4 regions of the Caloramator sp. E03 genome follow, and region 1 is predicted to be linked to each of the others. Evidence: riboswitches for the same ligand, from Rfam matches in the RefSeq annotation. Region 1 holds a riboswitch; each other region holds the start of a gene.

Region 1 (6,172 bases):
CTTATTAAATAAATCTGATTCCATAACAGCCCTCTTTTCTTCACATTACAATATATGGCTGGTAATATTACCAGCCATATTTTTTATTAATTATATATTAATATTAAAAACTTTGCAATTGTTTTTCGACATAATAAATTAAAATTCATATTGAACTAATGAATTAACGTTATAGCCTTCAAGCTTATCTCTTCCATTAAGACCCGTAAGCTCAACAACAAAACTTATACCTGCAACTTCTCCACCAAGCTGTTCTACAAGTTTTGCTACTGCGGATATAGTTCCTCCAGTTGCGAGAAGATCATCAACTATAAGTACTTTCTGACCATTTTTTATTGCATCCTTGTGTATTTCAAGAGAATCAGTACCATATTCAAGGTTATATGTGTATCTTAATGTATCCGATGGAAGTTTTCCTGGTTTTCTAACAGGAACAAATCCAACTCCGAGAGAATAAGCAATCGGTGCCCCAAGTAAAAATCCCCTTGCCTCAGGACCAACAACAACATCAATGTCTTTATTTCGAACCTGCTCTACCATTTTATCAATTGTATATTTAAATGCTTCTCCATCACTAAGTAATGTTGTTATATCTTTAAAGCTAATACCTTGTTTTGGGAATCCTTCAATAACCCTTATTTTTTGTTTAATATCCATATAAAATCCTCCCCCGCTTATCGATATTTAAATTATACATTAAAATATACTAAAGTTTAAGTTTTTTTATAATTATTTAACTGATAGTTCCTTTATATTATTTATATAACCCAATACATATTTTTCTACTTCAGCAACAATATTTTTAACATCTTCATTATATAACCTATAGTACATTTCAAGACCTACCTTTTCACTTTTTACAAGATTTGCGTCCTTTAATATTCTAAGATGCTGCGATAAATTAGCCTGGCTAAACTCTATATCTTCATTAAGCCTGCATACACATTTAGGACCATTATATAAAAACTTTATTATTTTGTATCTTATTGGATGTCCAAGCGCTTTAAATATCTTTACCATTAATTCATCTGAATTCATTTTTTCACTCCCTCATCAATGTACTATAATATAATAAATCAATTAAATAATTGTTTTCAATATAGTAACAATTTATTATACCAATATTTTTAAAATATGTAAACGCCATATTATAACTACTATAAGCAATTAAATATGGCGTTTAAAGCTTATTATTTATGCGATTATATAATTGAATAAATATCCTGTAAATAGTATTCCTATGCCAACAATAGTTATAAATATAGCAAGAAGCTTTGGTTTTAATACTCTTCTTAAAAGAATCATTTCAGGTACACTAAGAGCCGTTACTGCCATCATAAATGAAAGAGCTGTTCCCATTGCAACTCCTGCACGAGTAAGCTCACTTACAAGAGGGATAATTCCAGCAGCATTAGAATAAAGAGGAACTCCAACTACTACTGCAATAAATACTGCAAAGGGATTTCCTTTTCCCATATAAGGTGCTAATGCCTTATTAGGAATCCAACCGTGCATAAATCCACCAATTGCTATTCCTATTACTACATAGAGCCAAATCTTTTTAATTAAATCCTTTGTAAAATTCCATGAATCTATTAATCTTTCCTTAATTGTAGGATTTGGAATTTCAATTTCAGTATTGATGTTCATTTCATATACATAACCTTCAACATATTTTTCAAGTTTTAATCTTCCAAGTATAATTCCACTAACTATTGCAATTATCTCACCAGAAACTACATATATTAACGCTATTTTGATCCCAAACAATCCATATAAAAGCCCAAGTGCAACTTCATTAACCATTGGTGCTGCTATAAGATATGAAAATGTAACTCCAAGGGGTACTCCTGCTTCAACAAAACCTATAAAAAGAGGGACTGCAGAACAGGAACAAAACGGAGTAACAATACCCAAAAGAGCTGCAAGCACATGACCTATAAATACACTTCCTTTGTTCTTTGCAAGAATTTTTCTTGTTTTTTCTGGTGGAAAAAAGCTTCTGATAAATGTTATAGCATAAATTATCATAAATAGAAGAATAAATATTTTTATTGTATCAAAAACAAAGAAATTTAATGCACTTCCAAGCTTACTCTTTTCAGATAATCCAAATACATTATAAACAAGAAAATCTGCAAATCTTTGAACAGGAACAAACATAAAATCATCTCCAATCAAATTCTAATAATTATATAAGAAATATATTTACTTTGAACAAAAGAAATAGGCTTTAAGCCTACTTCTCTTCGTTTATAAACTTGATAATTTCATCAACGGTACACACCTTACCAAAAGCTTTTACCTTTTCATTGATAACAATTGCAGGCGTCCTCATAACACCATAGCTCATTATATCCTTAATATTTTCAACCTTTACAATTTTTGCTTTAGCTCCACTCTTTGCAACTGCTTCTTTTGCATTTGCTTCAAGCTTTTTGCAATTTGAACACCCCGGTCCTAAAATTTTAATAACCATATACACTTCCTCCTCTACATATTTTTAATTATTATAAATAAATAATACCTATCTAATAAATTCTTTTAATTTATCTTGTTGATCTATCATTTGATATACTAAACTAAGTATATCTGTTCAAATTTAATGTTTTATAATCCAAACATCTTAATTATATAATAAAATAATTATATAATAATGTCAATGAATATTTTTGATAAACAATTATATTATTCATATTAAAAACTTATTAGCTTTATTATACTCTATATAGCTCAATTTTCAATATTGACATAATATATCACTTTATAATATATTAAAATTAAAAGTAAATAGGTGATGAAGTTCGCCATAAAGCATCTTGTTAAAGATTGATAACTTCTGCAATATTTATTATGCAGAAGTTTTATTTTTAGGAGGTAGTGCAATGGATTTAAATGTTTTTGTAGATTTTAAAAACAAAATAATAGAAAATGTTTCAAAAGTAATCGTTGGCAAAAACGATGTTATTGAACTTATAACCATTTCCTTTATTTGTGGAGGTCATGTGCTTTTAGAAGATATCCCGGGAGTTGGTAAAACTATGCTTGTTAAAGCCTTTGCCAGCTCTATAGGCTGTGACTTTAAAAGAATTCAATTTACTCCTGATCTTCTTCCATCAGACCTTACAGGAATAAACTTTTATAATCAAAAAAGCTGTGAATTCGAATTTAGAAAAGGTCCCTTATTTACTAACATAGTTCTTGCTGATGAGATTAATAGGGCAACTCCAAGAACACAATCAAGCCTCCTTGAAGCTATGGAAGAAAGTCAAATCACAGTGGATGGTCAAACAAGGAAATTAAGCCATCCATTTATGGTACTTGCAACTCAAAATCCTGTTGAATCATTCGGTACATTTCCACTTCCTGAAGCACAACTTGATAGGTTTTTTATGAGAATAAGAATGGGTTACCCCTCAAGACGAGAGGAAATTGAAATTATAAATAGAAATAAAGATAATAATGTAATAAATAATTTAAACCCGGTTGTAACTTTGGATGAAATTAACTATGTTAAAAATAACTTTTCAAATATAAATATATCATCAGATGTCATGGAATACATTATGGATATAGTTGAAGCTTCAAGAAAGGATGAAAAAATACTGCTTGGAGTAAGCCCAAGAGGAACGATTGCTCTTTTTAAAGCTTGCCAAGCAAAAGCAGCAATTGAAGGCAGAAGATATATCTTACCTGAAGATGTAAAGTATCTCTCACCTTATGTTTTAAATCACAGGATAATCCCTAAAGGTGTTAATAAAACAAATAATGCAGATCTAATAAAGTATATGCTTAATAGCATAAAAGTACCAGTTGAAAATTATTGAGGTGCATAATTATGATTTACGCTGCCCTTTTGATTATAATACTAGGCTTTATTTTAAATAACCTGTCTAAAAAATATATGATACATAATCTTGAATATAAAAGAAGATTGTCTAAAAACATAGTTGAAATAGATGAGGAATTTGAAATTTCATCAATAATTGAAAATAAAAAAATCCTTCCTATAACTTTTATGCAGATTACTGAAAAGTTTCCTGATTCAATATACTATAAGTTTGATGCTAACATTTTAGAATCAGCTAATTACCTATTTCACAAAGCAACCTACACACTTTTGCCCTATCAGAGAATTAAAAGAACTTATAAAGCAAGTTGTAAAAAAAGAGGAAGATTTTATTTTTATGATGTAGTTTTAACTTTAGGAGATTTTTTAGGACTTGATACCTATAGCAAAGCAATTGATTCATCTCTTCAAATAATTGCTCTTCCTAAATCTATAATTTTGAATAATGTTTTAAAGCCTTATGGGGATTATTATGGAGATATATCTGTTAAAAGATGGATAATTGATGACCCTGATCATATAGTAGGGATTAGGGAATACACGCCTTTTGATCCACAAAAGTTTATACATTGGCCTACTTCTTTAAAATCTAATAAGCTTATGGTTAAAAAATTTGATTTTACATCTGAAAATACTGCCCTCCTACTTCTTAATATAGAATGTAGAAAACCCTTTTGGATAGAAATAGATGAAAATAAAATAGAAAAATGCTTTTCAATTGCAAGAACAATAATTGAAGAATTACAGTCAGAAGGAATACCTTATGCTTTTGTAGATAACATACAAGGAAGCGATTTCTCACTAAAAAACAATAATTTTGTTTCTGGTTATGGTTTTTCGATGATGAATCAAATACTTGAAAATCTCGGAAAGGCATCCTTTGGAATTGAGCAAGAATTTGAATTAATATTAGAACATGTAATTTCTAACCCAATGAATTTTAAAACTACAATCATAATAACTCCTTTTTTACTTGAAAGTTATGTAGAGTATATTAATAAAATTTGTGATATTACAAATAGTATTGTATTAATATCAATGGATGATGAAAACCTTTCAAAAATAAATAATAAAGTTTTAATCTTTACTGAAAGGAGTGAGCCTATTTGAATAACATCCTTTTAATAAAGATAGTTAATTTCTTTTCATTTTTATTTTTGATTTTAAACTTCATATTATTACTTATGAACATAATAAATAATAATAGCCTGTTTTTTGTCTATATTACTATTTTCTCATTTATAGCTTATGAATTAAAATCAAAAAAAAATACTTACCTTTATATTTTTTGTATTTTTCTAGTAATTCCACTATTTTTTTATCATTCAATCATTTATATTCTTTTTATCATTACAATTTATTTTTTCACATTTTACTTTATTTTTTATAATATAGATAATATGAACTATAGCCTTTCAATTGAACAATTTACAAAAGAAATGTATGTAGTGTTAGCAGTTATTATAATAGGATTAATAGCTCAAAAGACTGCTTACTTAAACAAAGTATCAGGACCTTACATAATATTATTTCTAATATCATCTATAGTGCTTTTAAGAACATTAAGATATATCAATTACAATGGTTATGACAAAAAAATCGATAGAATTAATTTAATTTATTCCACTTTAATTGCAGCTTTAACCTTTACACTTAGTTTAGATAATATAAGGCAAAAAATTATACTATTATTAATAAAAGCTTATTATACTTTCATTGATATACTCATGTTCTTATTTTCGTGGCTATTTATTTTAATAGGGTACATTCTTGCTTTTATAGTTGATATATTAAAAAAGATAATCGATAAAAAATCCTTTAGAGATATAAATATACAAATACCAAAAATCCAGATAGAAGACATAAAAATTTCAGGTCCTCAAAACATGACTAATTTAATTTCATCAAACCCAATTTTAAACATTATATTAAAAAGTTTGATATTTATTCTATTAATCTATTTAATAGCTAAAATATTTAAACGTCAATACTACCTTAATGAAGCAACGGAATTTTATACTGAAAAAAAAGAATATATCAAAGAAAACAAAAACAACTTATTTAGTAGTTTTAAAAAATATATTTCTAATAAAAAGCCTAAAAATTATAATGAACTAATAAGATTTTATTATTTAAAATTTATAAAAAAATCTATGTTAAATAGAATAGAAATTAAAAATAGTGATACAACCTTTGAAATAAATAAAAAATGTGAAAAGATCTATGACAGTAAACTATTAAATGATATAAGAAGCATTTACATAAAAATCAGATATGAAGATATAAAAGCCGATAAAAAAATGTTTAAAGATTTTTATGAAC
Region 2 (6,172 bases), 810 kb from region 1:
AGATGTTGTTCCCGAAGGAGATGGCTGGCTCTATCCTCCTTATGGTGCTGAAATCCATGATAATAGGATTTATGCAAGGGGAGCTATTGATGATAAAGGCCCTACAATAGCAGCACTTTATGGCCTTAAAGCTATTAAAGAATCAGGCGTTAAATTATCTAAAAAGGTCAGAATAATATTTGGAACAAACGAAGAAAACGGAAGTACTGAAATAGAATATTATCTTTCAAAGGAAAAGCCTCCAGTTGCAGGTTTTACCCCTGACGCTGACTTCCCAATAATACACGCTGAAAAAGGAATTACTATGTTCAATGTCGTAAAAAATTTAAACATAAAACCAAAAGAAGATATAACAATAAAGTACATAAAAGGCGGTCATAGGCCAAATATGGTCCCTGATTACTGCGAAACAATGGTAATATCAAAAAATCCTTATGATATTGAGCATTCAGCAATGGAGTTTGCTAAAGAAAAAGGTTATGAATTTAAAACAGAAGTGAAGGATAATTCTGTTGTTATAAAGTCCTATGGAGTTTCAGCCCATGGAAGCACCCCAGAACTTGGTAAAAACGCTGTAATGCAGCTTCTATCCTTCCTTGGCACCTTAAACCTTGGTGAATGCGATATTGCTAATTTTATTAACTTTTTTAATAAGTATGTTGGATTTGAAATTGATGGAAAATCCTTTGGAGTTTATCTTGAAGATAAGGCTTCTGGTAAGCTATCCTTCAATGTTGGAGTTATTGAAATGGATGAAGATAAAGTATCTATGGCTCTTAATTTAAGATATCCTGTAACATATAAATATGAAGATATGATGAACCCATTTAATGAAAGGATTTCAGAAATTGGACTTAAGATTGAAAATATGATACATCAAAAACCTCTTTATTATCCTGAAGATCATTCATTAATAAAGACTCTTCAAAAGGTTTATACAGAACAGACAGGGCAAAGAGCTACTTTACTTGCAATAGGTGGTGGAACTTACGCAAAGGAAATGCCAAACATAGTAGCTTTCGGACCAATATTTCCTGGCAAACCAAATCTTTGTCATCAAGTAAATGAGTATATTGAAATAGATGATTTAATTCTTAGTGCAAAAATTTATGCCCATGCAATATATGAACTTGCAAAGTAAGTGAAAATAAAAAATCTCCAGCAATTCATATTAAAATTGTTGGAGATTTTTTATTTTAAGGAAAAATAATATACATCATAATAAATAAAAGAGCTATCCCTGGAACCCCTAAAAGTCCTGTAATTGATGCAGTAATTATGTTTAAAGGTATTATAAAATTCACAGTTTTTCCTATGAAAAAATTAAATAAAAAAATACATACCCCTGCAAAAACAATTTTAAAAGCTCCTTTTATTAATGACATACTTTTAAACTTAAGAGCTAAGACGATTATTCCTAATAATATTATAATAAATATATATAGTACAACATTAAAATCAAACACCATATTATACCTCCATATAATTATTTTCAATTTATTATATGGAGGTATAAACAAAATTAGGACATGTTTTTATTTTTGATTTCATTAATTCTTTCAAATTCTCTTGATTCTTTAGCTACTCTTAAAAGATATGAAAGTCTGGTTATAGCAGCCTTCTCCCTATATATAGCATAATCTATAAGCTCAGGCTCATTTACAGAATCGAAATACTGCCTTATATTTTCAAGTTCATTAATTGCTGATTTTATTTCCTCAATAATTTTGTTGTTAGTATTGTTTTTATAGTTTTTTAATATATTTAAATTAGCTATGGTCTTATTTATGAAACCTATATTTTTTATCAATTCTTTATTATCCACATAATTACCCCCTCTCTAATTTATTAATATTGTTTCCATATAGAGGGTATAATATACATGTTTTCCATAGTAGTTTGAAAAATAAATTTGTATATAAATATGTGGATGATTCTCTGTGGATAATGTGAATAAATCTGGTGATAACTTTGATAATTCATATCTTAACTGTATGCAATCTGTTGATAACTATGTGAATTTTACTCAACAGGCAAAATAAAAAAATAAAAGTACCTTTTGAATAACAAAAGATACTTTTAAATCTCAAGCTTTGCCATATTTTATAACTTCAACATCCGTTATCATCATAAGGCCTTCATTTACCATCTCTTTTACAATCGGAAGCACCTTTTCTATACGTTCTGCAGTATCAACTACTTCAACTATAATAGGAAGGCTTAAGGATAAATCCATAACCCTTGCAGTATGAAGACGCTTTTCCTGACCATATCCTTCTATTCCCCTTACAACAGTAACACCTGCTATACCATATTCTTTTAATTTTAATACAAGTGCATGATAAAGATTGTGCCCTTTATATTTTGAATCTTCACTTAAGTATATTTTTAAAAGTTTACACTTCCCACTAATATCCATAATCCTCTACCTCTTAAATAAATTTTCCTATCTTATATCCTATTATATAACCAATAATTCCTAAAAACAACGTAGATAATATATATATAAAGGCATTTATTTTTTCATTTTCTCCAAAGAGATTAAATCCTTCATACATAAAGGTTGAAAAGGTAGTATAAGCTCCTAAAAAACCATCCCCAAATAATAAATAAATATTTTTATTTACATCAGCACCACTTACAATTCCTAAAAGTATGGCACCAGTAATATTTATTATAAAAGTACCAACTGGAAAGGTAGTATTAGCTTTTTCAGCGATAATTTTTCCTATTTTAAATCTTGCAACGCTTCCTAATGCTCCGCCTATTCCAAGCAGTATAAAGTCCATTATTTCATCTCTCCTTCAATATTTTTCATGTCATCATATTCTTTTTTCACTATCTTTGATATTATCTCACGTGCCAAAACAATGCCAAAATAAGCAGAGGCAAGGCCCAGCATAACTGACGTCATTACATAATTTAATGCTGAAAAATAAAATCCTTTTTGAATAAGAATTACAGTTTCTTTGCAAAGAGTTGAAAAAGTTGTAAAGGCTCCTAAAAATCCTGTTCCAATTCCAAGCCTAATATCTATATCAAATTCCCAAATCTCTAATGCAATAGTTAATATAACTGCCAATAAAAAACTGCCTAAAACATTTATAATAAGAGTATTTAATGGTATATTTTCTTTATAATTATATATCTGTATGCCTTTTATAATAAACCTTGAAATAGCTCCAAAAGCTCCTCCAATAGCAATTAATATATATTTCCTCATTCTTACCCCTCCATCTTGCTGTTATTAATATTTTAATTACTTATAACATTTTCAATACAAATAAATGAAATATAAAAAAACCTACAAATAACTTTTATTGTTATTTGTAGGAGTCATTAGCCGAGGCATTTATGGTGAACTCCATCACCAAAAACATGGCATTAATATATCATATTTTATTATAATTTACAAGCAAATAAAATAAAAATGCAACCTTCATTAAAATCTCATATTAAATTATTTAAACTTTGCAGCTGAGTATATAATTGATTATAATTTATCATTTTTTCATTTAGTGTATATGCTAAATTCTTTAGATATTCACTTATTTCATCAATTTCATATTTCTTTAACTCAAGTCTCTCTTCTTCAATTATTTCTAATATAAGTTTTATTATGTTTTCATCTAATTTTTGCTTAGAATTGTTCACAATGCTATGATAAATATTAGAAACTCTAAGAACAGGTATATCACTATCATTAATAATATTCACATTTTCATTTGCAAATACAATAAGAGTTTGAACTTGTATGTATTCCCCACTATAGCCTTTCTCTTTAAGCTTATTATTTATCATTTTTTGAACTAATCCTACATGCCTGTATGTCTGCTCAGTAATATTTTTCATTATTTCTTCGCGTCCATTATTATATATCCTTTTCCATCTTCCATCTTTTTCTATTTTAATAGAGAAGTTAGAAGTTATTCCCAAATTCTTAACTTCAAGAGAAAATACTCCAAAGGGTGATACAATCAAATTATCATTTTCTATTGAAATTCCATCAACTTCAAATCTAACATTAGAATAATTATGTAAAATATCATTATAAATAGCCAATTGTCTATTTACTGCTTCTTCTCCTTCTATACCAACTTTTATAGAAAAATAATCATTTTTAAATACTTCAGACATATTTCTTAAATAGTTATTATAATTATGTAATATATTATTTATATTCATAATTTTGCTATGTATATTTAAATCTTCCAATACATCAATATTGATTTTATGTTTAATTTCATTATTAATCCTAAAAATATTGTTAATAAGTTCTAAATGAGGTTGCAGAATAATATTCATATTTTTAAATTCAGCATCTTCATTTATTTGTTTAATAGATAATATAAGGTTATTTAAATATTCCATCCTTTCGTCATTATTTAAATATACTTTTTTATCGTTTTCTATAAAATTTATATCGGGTAAAATAGTATTAATGTTGCCTTTAAACTGATAATATCTTTTCTGCTTGTCCAAAATCAAATTTCTTTTTATTTTTTCCTGCTTTTTTTTCTCTTCTATTTTTAAGTAATTAAGTAGTTTTTCTTTTTGATAAGCAGAATATGTTAGACCATAAACTAAAGTAATTATACCTAATATTGTTTTAAATATTAAAAACATTTTAGAAGTAAAAGCTAAATCTAAAAATGCAATAAGTATAAAATAGCATAGTATTATGTTAATCCACGTTATAACTCTGTTAATTAATACTTGCATATTTTTCCCCTCTTTTATATGTTCTAAGAACTTTTCATTGTTAAATATATTGCTATTTTTAAATATAAAAGACAGGGTCATTGCTGACCCATCTAAAAAATTATATTCTTATCTTTTAAAAAACATATTTTTCATCAAGCTTTGTTATAACTTTAAAAATATTCTTTTTCTTTTCAACTAAATAATATTTTTTTCTGCCCTCTTCATTTACGCATATAAAAAGCTCATCATTTTCATTTAAATTTTCTTTATTATCCTCTATTGTTGAAATAATAATTTTCCTTACTTCATTGTCAATTTCAATTTTATCTTCAACTTGTAAATCTATCATTATTATCCTCCAGCTTTACTTAGCTATACAATTAATTTTATAAAAGCTTTTTATATCTCCCTTCTTCCCTCAAGTGCCTTACTCAAAGTTACTTCATCAGCATACTCAAGGTCTGCTCCAACAGGAATCCCGTGAGCAATTCGGGTAACTTTTACTCCAAGGGGTTTTAGGAGCCTTGCAATATACATTGCTGTAGCCTCCCCTTCAACATTGGGATTAGTTGCTATTATAACTTCCTTTATATCCGGGTTAATCCTGCTTAAAAGTTCCTTTATTCTTATGTCATCAGGTCCTACCCCTCCAAGGGGTGATATAACACCATGAAGGACATGATAAAGCCCCTTATATTCCTTAGTTTTTTCCATTACAACTACATCCTTAGGCTCTTCAACAACACATATTGTGTTGCAATCCCTCGATGTATTTCTACAAATAATACAAGGGTCATCATCTGTTAAGTTACCACAAACAGAGCAATATTTTATATTTTTTTTAGCATCTAAAATTGCATTTGAAAGTTTTTCAGCCTCAGAAATATCCATATTAAGTATATAAAAAGTAAGCCTTTGTGCTGTTTTAGGGCCTACTCCTGGAAGCTTTGAAAGCTCTTCTATAAGGCGGCTTATAGCTTGTGGATAAAAATTCAAATATATCACTCCTTAAAAGAGGCCCGGTATATTCAACCCTCCAGTAATTTTGCCCATTTCTGTTGCCATCATCTCTTCAGCTTTGTTTAAAGCTTCATTAACTGCTGCAAGCACAAGATCCTGTAACATTTCAACATCATCTGGATCAACAACTTCTTGTTTAATCTTTATATCAACTATCTGCTTCTTTCCATTAGCAACTGCAACAACTGCACCGCCTCCTGATGATGCCTCAACTGTCTTTTGCTCAAGCTCAACTCTCATATCTTCAAGCTGTTTTTGAAGCTTTTGAGCTTGTTTAATAAGATTATTCATATTTCCTCCCATTTGAGGTATTCCACCTCTCATAATATGACCTCCTTAATCTTTATACCTTATTATATGCACTTTCTTTCTTATTGTAACATTACAAGCTACACTATTCAATTACTTCAATAATATCATCTCCAAGTATATTCTTTGCAAGTTCTAT
Region 3 (6,172 bases), 1.2 Mb from region 1:
AAAAATACGATTTAATCATTTTAATAAAAGACTAAATATTTTAGTAGAAGAATTTAATAACAAAGATATAATTATGGAGCTTAATAAAGCAATTATTGATGAGGATTTTGATAGTGTTAATATATGCAAAACAAAGATTGAAATTTTAAATATTAAATACGAACGTAAAGAAGTAGAATATATAAAGTTTAAAGATAAATTTAGTATAGCCTATCTTCTTCCACATAATTTTCAAACAGGTGGATTAAAAATATTGTTAAACCAGGCAAATTTTTTAAATAAAAGAGGGCATAAGGTAACTTTATATTCTCATCTTCCAATGATGTCGTGGTTTAAAACAGAGTGCGATTATAGGCAGGTTAAGGAAGATGTTGAACTTTATAGGGCTGTAATTCCTTGTGATATTGTAATTGCAGGGTATTATGATTTGATTGTTGATGCTTTAATGGCACCAGCACCTTTAAAATATTATATGTCTCAAGGTGATTTTTATATATTTGAATGGAATGATATTCAGCCAATAATAAGAAATACAGCCTATACAGCGTACAATTTACCTATAAGAATACTTACAGTATCAAGTATAATGCAGAAAAAAATAAAAGAACTTTTTAATAGAAAGTCTATATTGATTCCGAATGCAGTTGATGATACTGTTTTTTATCCTATTAAAAAAAGAATAGAGCCCCCTTTTAAAATATTAATTGTTGGTTCTGACAGCCTTAAATTTAAAGGACATGATGATATTATAAAGGCTTTATACGAACTAAAAGAAGAAGGATATGCTTTTAGTGTTTTATGGGCAACTCAAACTATACCATCTAAAATTTATTATGAAGGCAGGTTGAATATACAATATAGTATAAGTCCAACTGAGGATGAATTAGCAAGGCTTTATAGAGAAAGCCATATTTATATATCAGGTTCTTATTATGAAGCATTTTCCCTTCCACCACTTGAAGCAATGGCCAGTGGTTGCTGTGTTATAACCTCTGATAACGAAGGGGTGAAGGAATATGCAGTTCACAATAAAAACTGTCTTATGTATGAAAAAGGAAATATAAGGGATTTGAAAGATAAGATTAAGACGCTGATAAATTCCCCATATATAAGAAGAAAGCTCCGAATAAATGGGATGAAAACTGCTAAAAACTATACTTTTAATAGAACGATAGAACTACTTGAAAGTGAGTTTAATAGGGCAAAAAATAATATTATTTATTATTTGTAGCATGAATGGGCTTTTTTGCAGAGGTGATTTATGTGCTTTTAGGAAAGTTTATTTCAACAAAGAGTTTGATGATAAAGAGAAGTCAACCTAATAAAAATTATAAAGGTGATATAATAAAATGTGGAAGATATAATGAAGATATATGTAAAAGTTATATTTATTTTGACTTATCTTCACTTCCAGAGAATATAGATATCATCTCTGCAAAATTATATCTTAATCTTATTAATAGATTAAACCCATCATCATTATATACTATTAATATTTATCCATTATTAGATGATTTTGGGGATTTTACAACCTATAATTTTCAGCCAAATATTTTAGAAATTCCACTAAGTTATAATTTGATATATAAAAGAAAAGGGAGAATAGAAATCAATATTACAGATATAGTTTTAAGATGGAGAAATGGTTTATTAATAAATAAAGGTCTTTTAATTAAAGGAGAGGAGAGTAGATTGGATATGCTTGTTTTTGGATCTGCTTATAATAATGACTACAATAATATACCATCACTTGAAATTGCATATAGCATTCAATCTCCAACACCTCCTGGACAGAAGTTTGTAAGATATTTTGATTATGAAGAGACAATAAATTATATAAATGGTACTGTAAAATCCCAGCCCATAGATTTTAGCCATCTTATTCAGGCTACTGTGTTTGTTAATAATATAGGAAGCTATGATGTTGTGGTTACAAGTCAGTATAGTCCTAACAATGTAATATGGATTCAGGATTTTTCAAAAAAAATAGTAGCAGGAACAACTTCATATATAATACCGAAAATATATAGTAAATATTACAGGCTTTTAATTCAATCAACAGGAAACGGAATTTTAAAAGTGTATATTTCCTATATGGTTTACTTATGATATTAAACTTAATCTATAGCAACTTAATAAATGTTTGTAAAAAAAAATTTATAATAGTAAAATTAATATTAATAAAGCTTTAGTATGTAGAGGATAAATTACTATAAACTTACTATAAAAAAGATTGGAGAATGTAAGATGGATATTGATATTAAAATGCTTGATGCAAAATATTGGATTGAAAAAATTAGTGATTCTAATAAAGTTATAATGCCTTTAAATAAAATTGAGGAATTTAATGAAATGACTCAAAAAAAGGCAAAAATGATATTTGATATTAAAAATTATAAAGAGTACCTATCGAAAGAAGAACTTTTAAATATCATAGAGAATTATAAAATACCACAAATTTCTATGTATGATATAAACGGGAATAGATTGGAAAAGGATTTCTACGATAGACTTATTTATAATACAAATATTTACGGAATTAAAAATAAAAATAATATAAAGTATGGAATAGCTGTAAGAAATACGGACCTTAGAAGTTTTCCTGATGATACTCCTGTGTTTAAAACTGCTGTGGATAAAGAACTTGATAGATTTCAGGAAACAGGGTGTCAAGCCTTTGAACCACTGGTTATACTTCATGAAAGCAGTGATAGAAAGTGGTATTTTGTTATAATGTATAACTACTTTGGATGGGTAAGGGCAGAAGATATTGCAGTTGGAAAAAAGGAAGATATTTTTGATTATGTAGAAAGTAAAGACTTTATTGTAGTTACAGGAGAACATGTTCATACTGTATATAATCCTTTCGACAGGAGGATATCCAATGTTGAGTTTACAATGGGAACTAAAATTCCTATTGAAAAAGATAAACCTTTATCATTAGATAATCAGTTGACTGTTGGACAATATGTTGTAAAGCTTGCTGTCAGAAATGATAAAGGATATTTTGAAATAAAAAATGCACTTATTCCTATAACAGAAGATGTGTCTTTTGGATATTTACCCTACACAAGAGAGAATATTTTAAAACAGGTATTTAAAACCCTCGGGAAAAGGTATGGATGGGGGGATAGCTTTAAAGGCAGGGATTGTTCAAGTACTATAATGTATACATACAAATGTTTTGGATTTAAACTTCCAAGAAATGCTGATGATCAAGAGAATGCACAGGGTATAGTTTGTGAATTTAATAATGAAATGTCAGTTGAAGATAGAGTAAATCTTTTTGAAAAAATAAAACCTGGAGCTGCAGTTTTTATGGATGGACATGTTATGATGTATGTTGGAATGGAAGATAAAAGACCATATATTATTCATGCATTTCATGGATATGGAGAAAAAATAGGTGATAAATATGAATTTGCTCCTGCAAATACTGTTATGGTAACATCAGCTCTTATTAAAAGAGCGGATGGAAAAACATTTATTGAAGAGTTTACAAAGGTATTGGATTTTGAAGAATAAAATTTTTTACAAATTGGTAAGAGAATCTTTAAATTAGTTTATTTAGAAAATGTTGTATAAAAGACAAAAAAATGATATATTATCTTTAGGGATGAAGCTCCCTGTGAATTGCTGGTAACAGCTGATGGCTTCTACGTTAATGTAGGAGTTATCAGCTGTTTTATTTTTATTATGTTAAGGAGGAGGTTTTAATGTTATTTTGCAGCATTTTATTTAAAAAGTTTGAGGATATTGATATAAAAAAGGAAGAGCCTTCTTATTTTAAGGATTTAAATCTTGATAAGATAGTAAATACGATAACTTTAGGAAAAAATGATTATAACTTAGCCCCATTTTTTTATAGCCCTTTAAAAAGTGTGGAGGAAGTCAATTACAGGCATGAAATAATGAAGGATTTAGAAAAGGAAGAGCTTTTTAATAGCATAAAATCCTTTGCACAGAATATGTGCATGATGAGGGAGTATTTAAAAAAAGCAGATAAAATGATTTATAAATATCAAAAGGAAAGATGGTTTTTAGATGGGGTTGAAATATATTGTGATGCAGTTAATATTCTTGTAAAAGATCTTAATTCTATTTGTTTAAAATCCAATGGGCTTATAGCTTTTCGTGATTATATAAATTCCTATATTAAATCAAATAGTTTTGTTGTTCTTTTAAATGAAACAAAGAAATTAAAGAAGGATTTATCAGAAGTAAAATATTGTGTTCATATTAAGGGAAGTAAAGTAAGAGTTAAAAAATATGAAAATGAAAAGGATTATTGTGAAGAGGTAGATAAGACTTTTGAAAAATTTAAAAAAGGTGTAGTTAAAGATTATAGAGTAGAATTTAATGACTATATAGAAATGAATCATGTTGAAGCTATGATATTGGATTTAGTAGCTAAGCTTTACGAGGATTTATTTTTAAACCTTGATTATTTCTGTGAGAAAAATATTAATTATTTAGATAAAACAATAGAAGCTTTTGATAGAGAAATACAATTTTATATATCCTATATAGAATATATGAAAATATTTATACAGAATGGACTTTCTTTTTGTTATCCTGATGTAAATATATCAAAGAACATTTATGCTTATGATGCCTTTGACATTGCTCTTGCAACAAAGCTTATAAATGAAAAATCAGATATAGTATGTAATGATTTTTATCTTAAAGATAAGGAACGTATATTTGTAGTTACAGGTCCTAATCAAGGAGGAAAGACAACTTTTGCACGTATGTTTGGGCAACTTCACTATATTGCAAGCTTAGGACTTCCTGTCCCAGGCAGAGATGCAAAGCTGTTTTTATATGATAAACTTTTTACTCATTTTGAAAAGGAAGAGGATATTAACAATAATAATGGCAAACTTCAAGATGAGCTAATAAGGATACATGATATACTAAACGAAGCTACACATAATAGCATTGTAATTCTTAATGAAATATTTGCTTCAACAACATTAAAAGATGCTATCTTTTTAGGAAAAGAAATAATGAGGAGAATATCCCAGCTTGATTTATTATGTGTCTGTGTAACTTTTATATATGAATTAACATCTTTTAATGAAAAAACGGTAAGCCTTGTTAGTACTGTTGAGCCTAATGACCCCAATGTAAGAACCTTTAAGATTTTAAGAAAGAATGCCGATGGGCTTTCTTATGCTGTATCTATTGCTGAAAAATATAGGTTAACTTATGATTGGGTAAAGGAGAGAATTAAATAATGAAAGCTCTTTTGATGTATAAAGATAAGGATTTTGATATAAATAAAAAACTACCATTTTATTCAGAAGAACTTATAAAGGATTTAAATTTGAATGTATTGTTTTATTCTATGTCTATGGGTGATGAGTTTTTACTTGAAGTATCTAAAAAAGCTTTGCTTTTAAGTATTAATGATTTGGATACGATAATCTACAGGCAAAACATTTTAAAAGATTGTATTAATAATTCATCAATTGTTAGAAACTTGTATAACATTGCCTGTGAAGCTATAACAAATAAAAGAAAATATTATTTTGGATTTTTCACACGATATCCTGCTGCTATATTAGATAGTTCAATAGATGTTCTTGAAATGTTTGTAGAAATGCTAAAAAAAATAAAAAAGATTTCAGAGGATAATTCTTACAATTTTAAATCAGAAGGATTTAAGAATTTTTTTAAAATGATAGATAGGGAACTTGATAATGAATATTTTATGAAGGTTGAAAGTTGCTTAAAAGAGTTAAGGCTAAATGAGGGTGCTTTGATTAGTATGGAATTGGGTAAAGGGAATAAAGGTATTAATTATATGCTTTGTAAGCCTCAAAATGAAAAGAAAAGTTTTATTGAGAAGATTTTTTACAATAGAACAACTTCTTTTACTTTTTATATAGATGATCGTGATGAAAGTGGTGCAAGAATGCTCTCGGAAATAAGGGATAGGGGAATTAACGAGGTAGCAAATATAATTGCAAAATCAGCTGAACATATTTTGAGCTTTTTTACCATGTTAAAAACGGAGTTAGCCTTTTATATATCTTGTTTAAACCTATATAATAAGCTTTTAGAGTTAGGTGTTAAAACAACTTTTCCAGTTCCATTAAAGTCAAGTACAAGAAAACATTCTTTTACTGGTTTGTATGATGTATGTCTTGCTCTTGAAATAGGAAAT
Region 4 (6,172 bases), 220 kb from region 1:
TGCAAATGCTGCTCCACCCTGTGCAACGTTAGCCATTGACCATATTGGAAGTAGTAAATTTGCTCCAACGTTCTTTATGAGTTCTGCTTCTATAGCATGGAAGCTATGATGTATTCCTGTTATAACTATTGTTGAGTATAGTCCTCCAAATATTAATCCTGCAAACATACCAATACTGTTATAAGTAAAGTTTAATACAAAGGAAATTCCTTCTCCAAGTAATCTTCCAAATGGTCCAATTACAGTTAATGAAATAAACCCTGTAATCATTATTGTTAAGAAAGGTGTTAATAATATATCTAAAACTTCTGGAACAATCTTTCTTATATTTCTTTCAACAATACCAAGTATCCATACTGCAATTAATATAGGTAATACTGTGCCTTGATATCCAACCATTGCCACATTAAGTCCAAATACATTTATTGTTTTTTCAATTCCTCCACCTAATGTCCAAGCATTTTGTAGTGATGGGTGAATAAGTATTCCACCTAAAGTAGCTGCTAAAAATGGATTTGCTCCAAACTCCTTAGCTGCACTAAATGCAACTAATATTGGCAAGAATACAAATGCTGCATTTGAAAACATATCTACCATTATGAATAATCCGCTTTCCGGATTTACTAAGTTAAATGTTTTAAACATTCCAAGTAATCCCATCAAAAGACCACTTGCAACTATTGCAGGAATTATAGGAACAAAGATATTTGATAATATTCTAGCTAATCTTTGAACTGGATTCATTTTTTGCATAGCATCTTTCTTTAAATCACTTGTTGATGCCTCTTTAATATCTGCGATTTTTACAAATTCCTTATAAACTTTGTTTACCAATCCTTGACCTATAATTATTTGAAACTGTCCTGTGTTTGAAAACACACCCTTTACATCTTCTAACTTTTCAAGTTCACTTATATTTGCCTTTGATTCATCCTTTAAAACCATTCTAAGTCTTGTTGCACAATGTGCTGCACCTATTATATTATCCTTTCCGCCTACAAGTTCAATAATTTTTGACGCTAATTCTCTATGTTCCATAATTTTACCTCCTTTTTACTTATTTAATCAATTTAATCCCGGGCATTAAATTGATTAATAAAAACAAAAAAACCCAAAGCACCAATAGCAATTAAAGCTACTGTTACTTTGGGTCTTGCCTGCATTACCAGTCACAATCCCTAAATATATGATTTTAATATCATAATACACAAAATTTTTTAAAATTGTCAAGCGGAATTTATAATTCTCTGTATGTGTAAAGATATATAAGCAAGTTCTTCATCTGGCATATAATATTCATATTCATTCTCTATATGTTTCTGAATATCTTTAGCAATACTATAGGCTTTTTTATATTTTGTTTTTATAATTTCAAAAAGTTCTGCATCTATATCACAAAATCTCTCTTTTTTTATCATCCTCTTTAATGCAAAATGAAAATGTGTTTTTAGTCTTTGATATGAAATAGAAGCCTCATCTATTTTTATATTTAATCGTGTTTCTATTATTTTAGTCATATCCTTTATCATCGTTGCTATATCCATAGCAATTGTTATATCTCTATAATTATTTTTTGCTGTATGAATATGAAGTGCTATAAAACCTATTTCATCATCTGGAATTTCTATGCTTAATTTTTGCTTTATATATTCCTTAGCCCATATACCAATCTTAAATTCATCAAAATATAACGACCTTATTTCTTCAAGCAATTTGTTTTGTATAATTATTCCCTTTTTAAATCTTTCAAATGCAAAGGCAAGGTGGTCTGTTAATGCAATGTATATATGAGGATTAAGTTCAACATTTAGTTTCTGCTCTGCATAATGAATTATATTTTCTGCAATATCAACATACTCTTGAGGAAAACTTTTTACTATTTCTTCAAATTTTTCATATTCACTCTTATCTTCCATAACAAAAATTTTTTCTATCTTTGTTTTATCAACAACATCATTTATCTTTTTTTGAAATCCTATTCCAACTCCAATAACTATTTTTTCAACACCTTTATCATTAACAATGAGGGTATTATTATTAAGTATCTTCTTAATTCTCATTTTATCCTCCTATATAATATATAATAATTATATTATAACACCCTAAATAGATAATTTTAAAAATCAAATTTAAATAATAAATAAATATAATTTTTTAATAATATTTATCATAACAATTTACAAAAATAACCTTTTTTATTAATATATTTTAAAGTTTTTTGTCTTAGCTTTACTCTTTGTTATTTACCAATTTCTTTAAATATACTATTAAAAGGCTATCAATCAATAATGCATAGTCATTTATATATATTTAGAAATAAAAATTCTGTTTTGATAAATACTTAACTTTTATTTTTCTTTATTTGGGCATATAAAAAAAGGCTATTCTACCTTATTAGCAAAATAACCATTATATCACTAATATATTTTATAAACAGGATATAAATAAATTATAAAAATTATTAACTCTATTGTTTATAAAAAGTATCTCTATGCAAAATCAGATGGAAATTGGAAATATCTAATAAATAACACCATCAACCCATATTTTCTTTCCATATATTACCTAAGTATCTTGAACTAATTTCTTTTCCAGATGCAATTTCAAGAATAGCATCAGCTATATCAGGAAAAAGTAAAATTTCTTTTATTTTTTCCAGTGGTACAAATTCAGGAAAATCCCATTTTTCATTTGGGAAACACCATGAAGGTTTTTTTACTTCTCCTGATTGTGGGATACCTCTAAAGAAAAAATTTATAATATGTTTTTCACCATCTGGCCAGAGGGTTTCTCCAGTAAAAAGAAGTTCGGTTACTTTAACTTTTAAAGAGGTTTCTTCCTCAACTTCTCTTTCTCCACATTCTTTTAAAGTTTCAATCTGTCTTAATTTGCCGCCCGGCAATACCCAATATCTCTTGCCATCTCGAAGATGGTTTATTAAAAGAATTTTATTATCTTGAATTACAATAACACCTACCCTGATATCAATCATAAAAACTACTCCTTTTTAAAGTTATTTAAATATTTATATAACTTTTTTATCTATCTTCATACTGAATCTCAAATAAGTACCGCAATATAAAAACTTACGGTACTTATTACATTAACACTTTCCTTATAATTCCAAAATCTTACTCTTTCATATATTTCCAAGTGCACTTATTATATAAACTTAATAGAAAGTTTCTTTCATTATCCATATCCTACATAACTCTGCTTAAGCAGCTTTTTCTATATTTGAAACGCTTATAGTTAAAAACGCAATAAAAGCACATGCAGCTCCGAAAAAGAATGTTGCTGAAGGAGAAACATTATCCCAAAGATAACCTGCAATAATATTTGCCGGCAATGTCATTATGCCTAATGAAGCATTGTATAGTCCATATGCAGTACCGCGCTTGTTATCAGGCACAATTCGAGCAACAAGTGATTTTGCAATTCCTTCAGTTGTCGCATAATAAAGACCATAAAATATATATATTATCCATATATGCCAAGGTCGGCTTGCAAATGCAAATCCTATATATGATAAAACATAAATAATCCATCCAATCTTCATTACTTTCACCCTTCCAATTCTATCTGAAAGGCTGCCTGCAGGAACTGATAACGAAGCATAAAAAAGATTAAATACCGCATAGACAATAGGTATTATTACAGGACTTATACCAACATCTTGGGCACGGAGTATTAAAAATGAGTCACTTGAATTACCCAATGTGAAAATAAGCATTATAATAAGAAATAAAAGAAATTTATCCTTCAATACACTAAAATCAAATTTTGACTGTTCCTTTGAAGCAGATGAAGCTTTTTCATTTACAAAAATGCCTATTAAAAGTATTGTTATAGCAGAGATAAGACCAGCAATATAAAATATTATTCTGTAACGCATATTTCCACTTGCAAAAAGGTAAAGTATCCCTGCTGTTACAAGTGGCCCGATTACAGAACCTAAAGTATCAAGCATACGCTGAAATCCAAAAGAGAATCCCACATGTCCTTCCTTAGCCGATTGGGCAACCAGTGCATCTCGAGGAGCATCCTTTGTTCCTTTTCCGATACCATCAATTAAACGCAAAATAAAAGCCTGCCATGCAAAAAACACAGTACCAAATAAAAAGCGGCTTATTGCAGAAAGTAAATAGCCTATAAAAACAATAATCTTTCGTTTTCCTAACTTATCAGAAATAATACCTGATACTATTTTAAAAACACTTACAATTGTTGTTAAACTTCCCTCTATAAGACCTATTGTCTCTTTACTTAAACCCAGAACAGTTGAATAGAAAATTGGAAGAATTGGCTGTATCATGTCCTGCCCAAAGCCACCAAAAAAAGCTACCCATCCTAACGTATAAACATTATTTCGCTCTTTTACAATGTCATTCTTTTTTCCCATAAAATCACCCTTCCAAAAAATATAAAAAGCCAATAACCCTACAGTAAAGTAGGAGTCATTAGCTTATTACCAAGCATTTTAGGTGAACTCCATCACCACAAAACTATTATATTTCATTTTTATATATTTTTTCAAGGCCGAATTAATCCTAAAATATAGATTAAATCTTTAAATATCTTAAAATAATATTATTTACTTTATTTAACATATTATTATTTTGCATAGACTCTATGGATCCTCATAAAATCATCCATATATTTATAATTAAAGCTATATCATATATCATTCAATAAGTACAAGTAACACTCCCTCCTTATAAAACATATTATAAATTGACAATCATTTATGGAGGTTTGTTATGAGAAAATATCGGGTCTTTGACAGTTGCAAGACAAAAAAAGTGCCTTAAAGCCTTGATATAGGCTTATTTTTTTGTCAAATTTTAAATTTTTATAGTGCACAATGTGTAACAATGTGTTATAATATAGATATAAATATATGAAGAGATGTGAAAAAATGAGATTACAAATTGTTAAATCAAAAAATGCAGCATCCTTATATGTAGTTAAATCTGTTTATGAAAAAGGCAAGCGTACATCAAAAGTAGTTGAGAAGCTTGGCACTTATGATGAACTTTTAAAAAAACTAAACGGACAAGACCCTATAGAATGGGGGAAGAGGTACGTTGAAGAGTTAAATAGAAAAGAAAAAGAAGAGAAAAGAGAAATATTAGTAAAATACTCGCCTGTTAAACAAATTAACAAAGACGAACAGCATACTTTTAATGGTAGTTACTTGTTTTTACAAAAAATATATAACGAGCTTGGGCTGCAAAATATCTGTAAAAATATTTCGGATAAACATAAATTTAATTTTAATCTAAATTCAATACTATCAAGATTAATTTATGCAAGAATTATTTATCCATCATCTAAGCTTGCTACATACGAACTATCAAAAAAATTTATTGAGCAGCCTGATTTTGAGCTTCAGCATATTTATAGAGCTTTAGAAGTAATTTCAGAAGAAACAGATTTTATTCAGTCAGAATTATATAAGAACAGTCTTAAAGTTTGCAATCGTAATAAAGGAGTTCTCTATTATGACTGCACCAACTATTTCTTTGAAATTGAACAGGAAGAAGGATTAAAACAGTATGGAGTATCGAAGGAACATAGACCCAATCCAATTGTTCAAATGGGACTTTTCATGGATGGAGACGGCATCCCCCTTGCATTTTGTATAAACAAAGGTAATACTAATGAACAAGTAACTTTAAAACCTTTAGAGCAAAAAATTATATCCGAATTTGGGCTTTCAAAATTTATCATTTGTACAGATGCAGGGCTTGCATCTACAGCAAACAGAAAATTTAATAATATACAAAATCGAGCTTTTATTACTACACAATCTATTAAAAAATTAAAATCACATTTAAAAGAATGGGCGTTAGACCCCAAAGGATGGCATCTTAGCGATTCAGACAAAGTATATAATTTAAACGAAATTGACGAAGAAACAGATATTAATAAAATTTTTTATAAGGAACGCTGGATAAAAGAAGACGGGCTTGAACAAAAACTTATTGTAACATTTTCCTTGAAATATAGAAACTATCAAAGAACTATAAGAGGTAACCAAATAGAGAGAGCTCAAGAGGTTATTGATACCAATCCTACAAAATTGAAGAAATGTAATGCTAATGATTACAAACGCTTTATTTCAAAGACTCACTGCACACCTGACGGTGAAGTAGCTGAAAAAGAATTA

The links. Region 1 has a riboswitch for fluoride ahead of FDN13_RS03200 (AAA family ATPase). Riboswitches for the same ligand answer to the same signal wherever they lie in the genome.
Region 2: it holds a riboswitch for fluoride, as region 1 does, so the genes downstream of both, crcB (fluoride efflux transporter CrcB) here and FDN13_RS03200 (AAA family ATPase) in region 1, are expected to answer to the same signal.
Region 3: it holds a riboswitch for fluoride, as region 1 does, so the genes downstream of both, FDN13_RS11335 (MutS-related protein) here and FDN13_RS03200 (AAA family ATPase) in region 1, are expected to answer to the same signal.
Region 4: it holds a riboswitch for fluoride, as region 1 does, so the genes downstream of both, FDN13_RS04260 (MFS transporter) here and FDN13_RS03200 (AAA family ATPase) in region 1, are expected to answer to the same signal.

The regions. Positions count from the first base shown of each region.
Region 1 covers NZ_CP040093.1:608,227-614,398, forward strand. The annotation lists gene FDN13_RS03175 (RelA/SpoT family protein) at 1-24, opposite strand, end outside; gene FDN13_RS03180 (adenine phosphoribosyltransferase) at 139-657, opposite strand; gene FDN13_RS03185 (ArsR/SmtB family transcription factor) at 730-1,038, opposite strand; gene FDN13_RS03190 (permease) at 1,195-2,163, opposite strand; gene FDN13_RS03195 (thioredoxin family protein) at 2,240-2,479, opposite strand; fluoride riboswitch at 2,785-2,849, shown strand; gene FDN13_RS03200 (AAA family ATPase) at 2,886-3,827, shown strand; gene FDN13_RS03205 (DUF58 domain-containing protein) at 3,839-4,960, shown strand; gene FDN13_RS03210 (hypothetical protein) at 5,251-6,172, shown strand, end outside.
Region 2 covers NZ_CP040093.1:1,423,188-1,429,359, forward strand. The annotation lists gene pepV (dipeptidase PepV) at 1-1,141, shown strand, start outside; gene FDN13_RS07020 (pro-sigmaK processing inhibitor BofA family protein) at 1,197-1,469, opposite strand; gene FDN13_RS07025 (DUF2508 family protein) at 1,523-1,825, opposite strand; gene FDN13_RS07030 (DUF190 domain-containing protein) at 2,087-2,419, opposite strand; gene crcB (fluoride efflux transporter CrcB) at 2,433-2,789, opposite strand; gene crcB (fluoride efflux transporter CrcB) at 2,789-3,223, opposite strand; fluoride riboswitch at 3,324-3,381, opposite strand; gene FDN13_RS07045 (nuclease-related domain-containing protein) at 3,451-4,722, opposite strand; gene FDN13_RS07050 (hypothetical protein) at 4,838-5,053, opposite strand; gene recR (recombination mediator RecR) at 5,104-5,700, opposite strand; gene FDN13_RS07060 (YbaB/EbfC family nucleoid-associated protein) at 5,713-6,051, opposite strand; gene dnaX (DNA polymerase III subunit gamma/tau) at 6,119-6,172, opposite strand, start outside.
Region 3 covers NZ_CP040093.1:2,355,472-2,361,643, forward strand. The annotation lists gene FDN13_RS11320 (glycosyltransferase family 4 protein) at 1-1,231, shown strand, start outside; gene FDN13_RS11325 (DNRLRE domain-containing protein) at 1,264-2,109, shown strand; gene FDN13_RS11330 (SH3 domain-containing protein) at 2,248-3,525, shown strand; fluoride riboswitch at 3,604-3,666, shown strand; gene FDN13_RS11335 (MutS-related protein) at 3,717-5,240, shown strand; gene FDN13_RS11340 (MutS-related protein) at 5,240-6,172, shown strand, end outside.
Region 4 covers NZ_CP040093.1:825,826-831,997, forward strand. The annotation lists gene FDN13_RS04245 (sucrose-specific PTS transporter subunit IIBC) at 1-1,038, opposite strand, end outside; gene FDN13_RS04250 (PRD domain-containing protein) at 1,227-2,060, opposite strand; gene FDN13_RS04255 (NUDIX domain-containing protein) at 2,537-2,992, opposite strand; gene FDN13_RS04260 (MFS transporter) at 3,218-4,402, opposite strand; fluoride riboswitch at 4,445-4,508, opposite strand; gene FDN13_RS04265 (IS1634 family transposase) at 4,919-6,172, shown strand, end outside.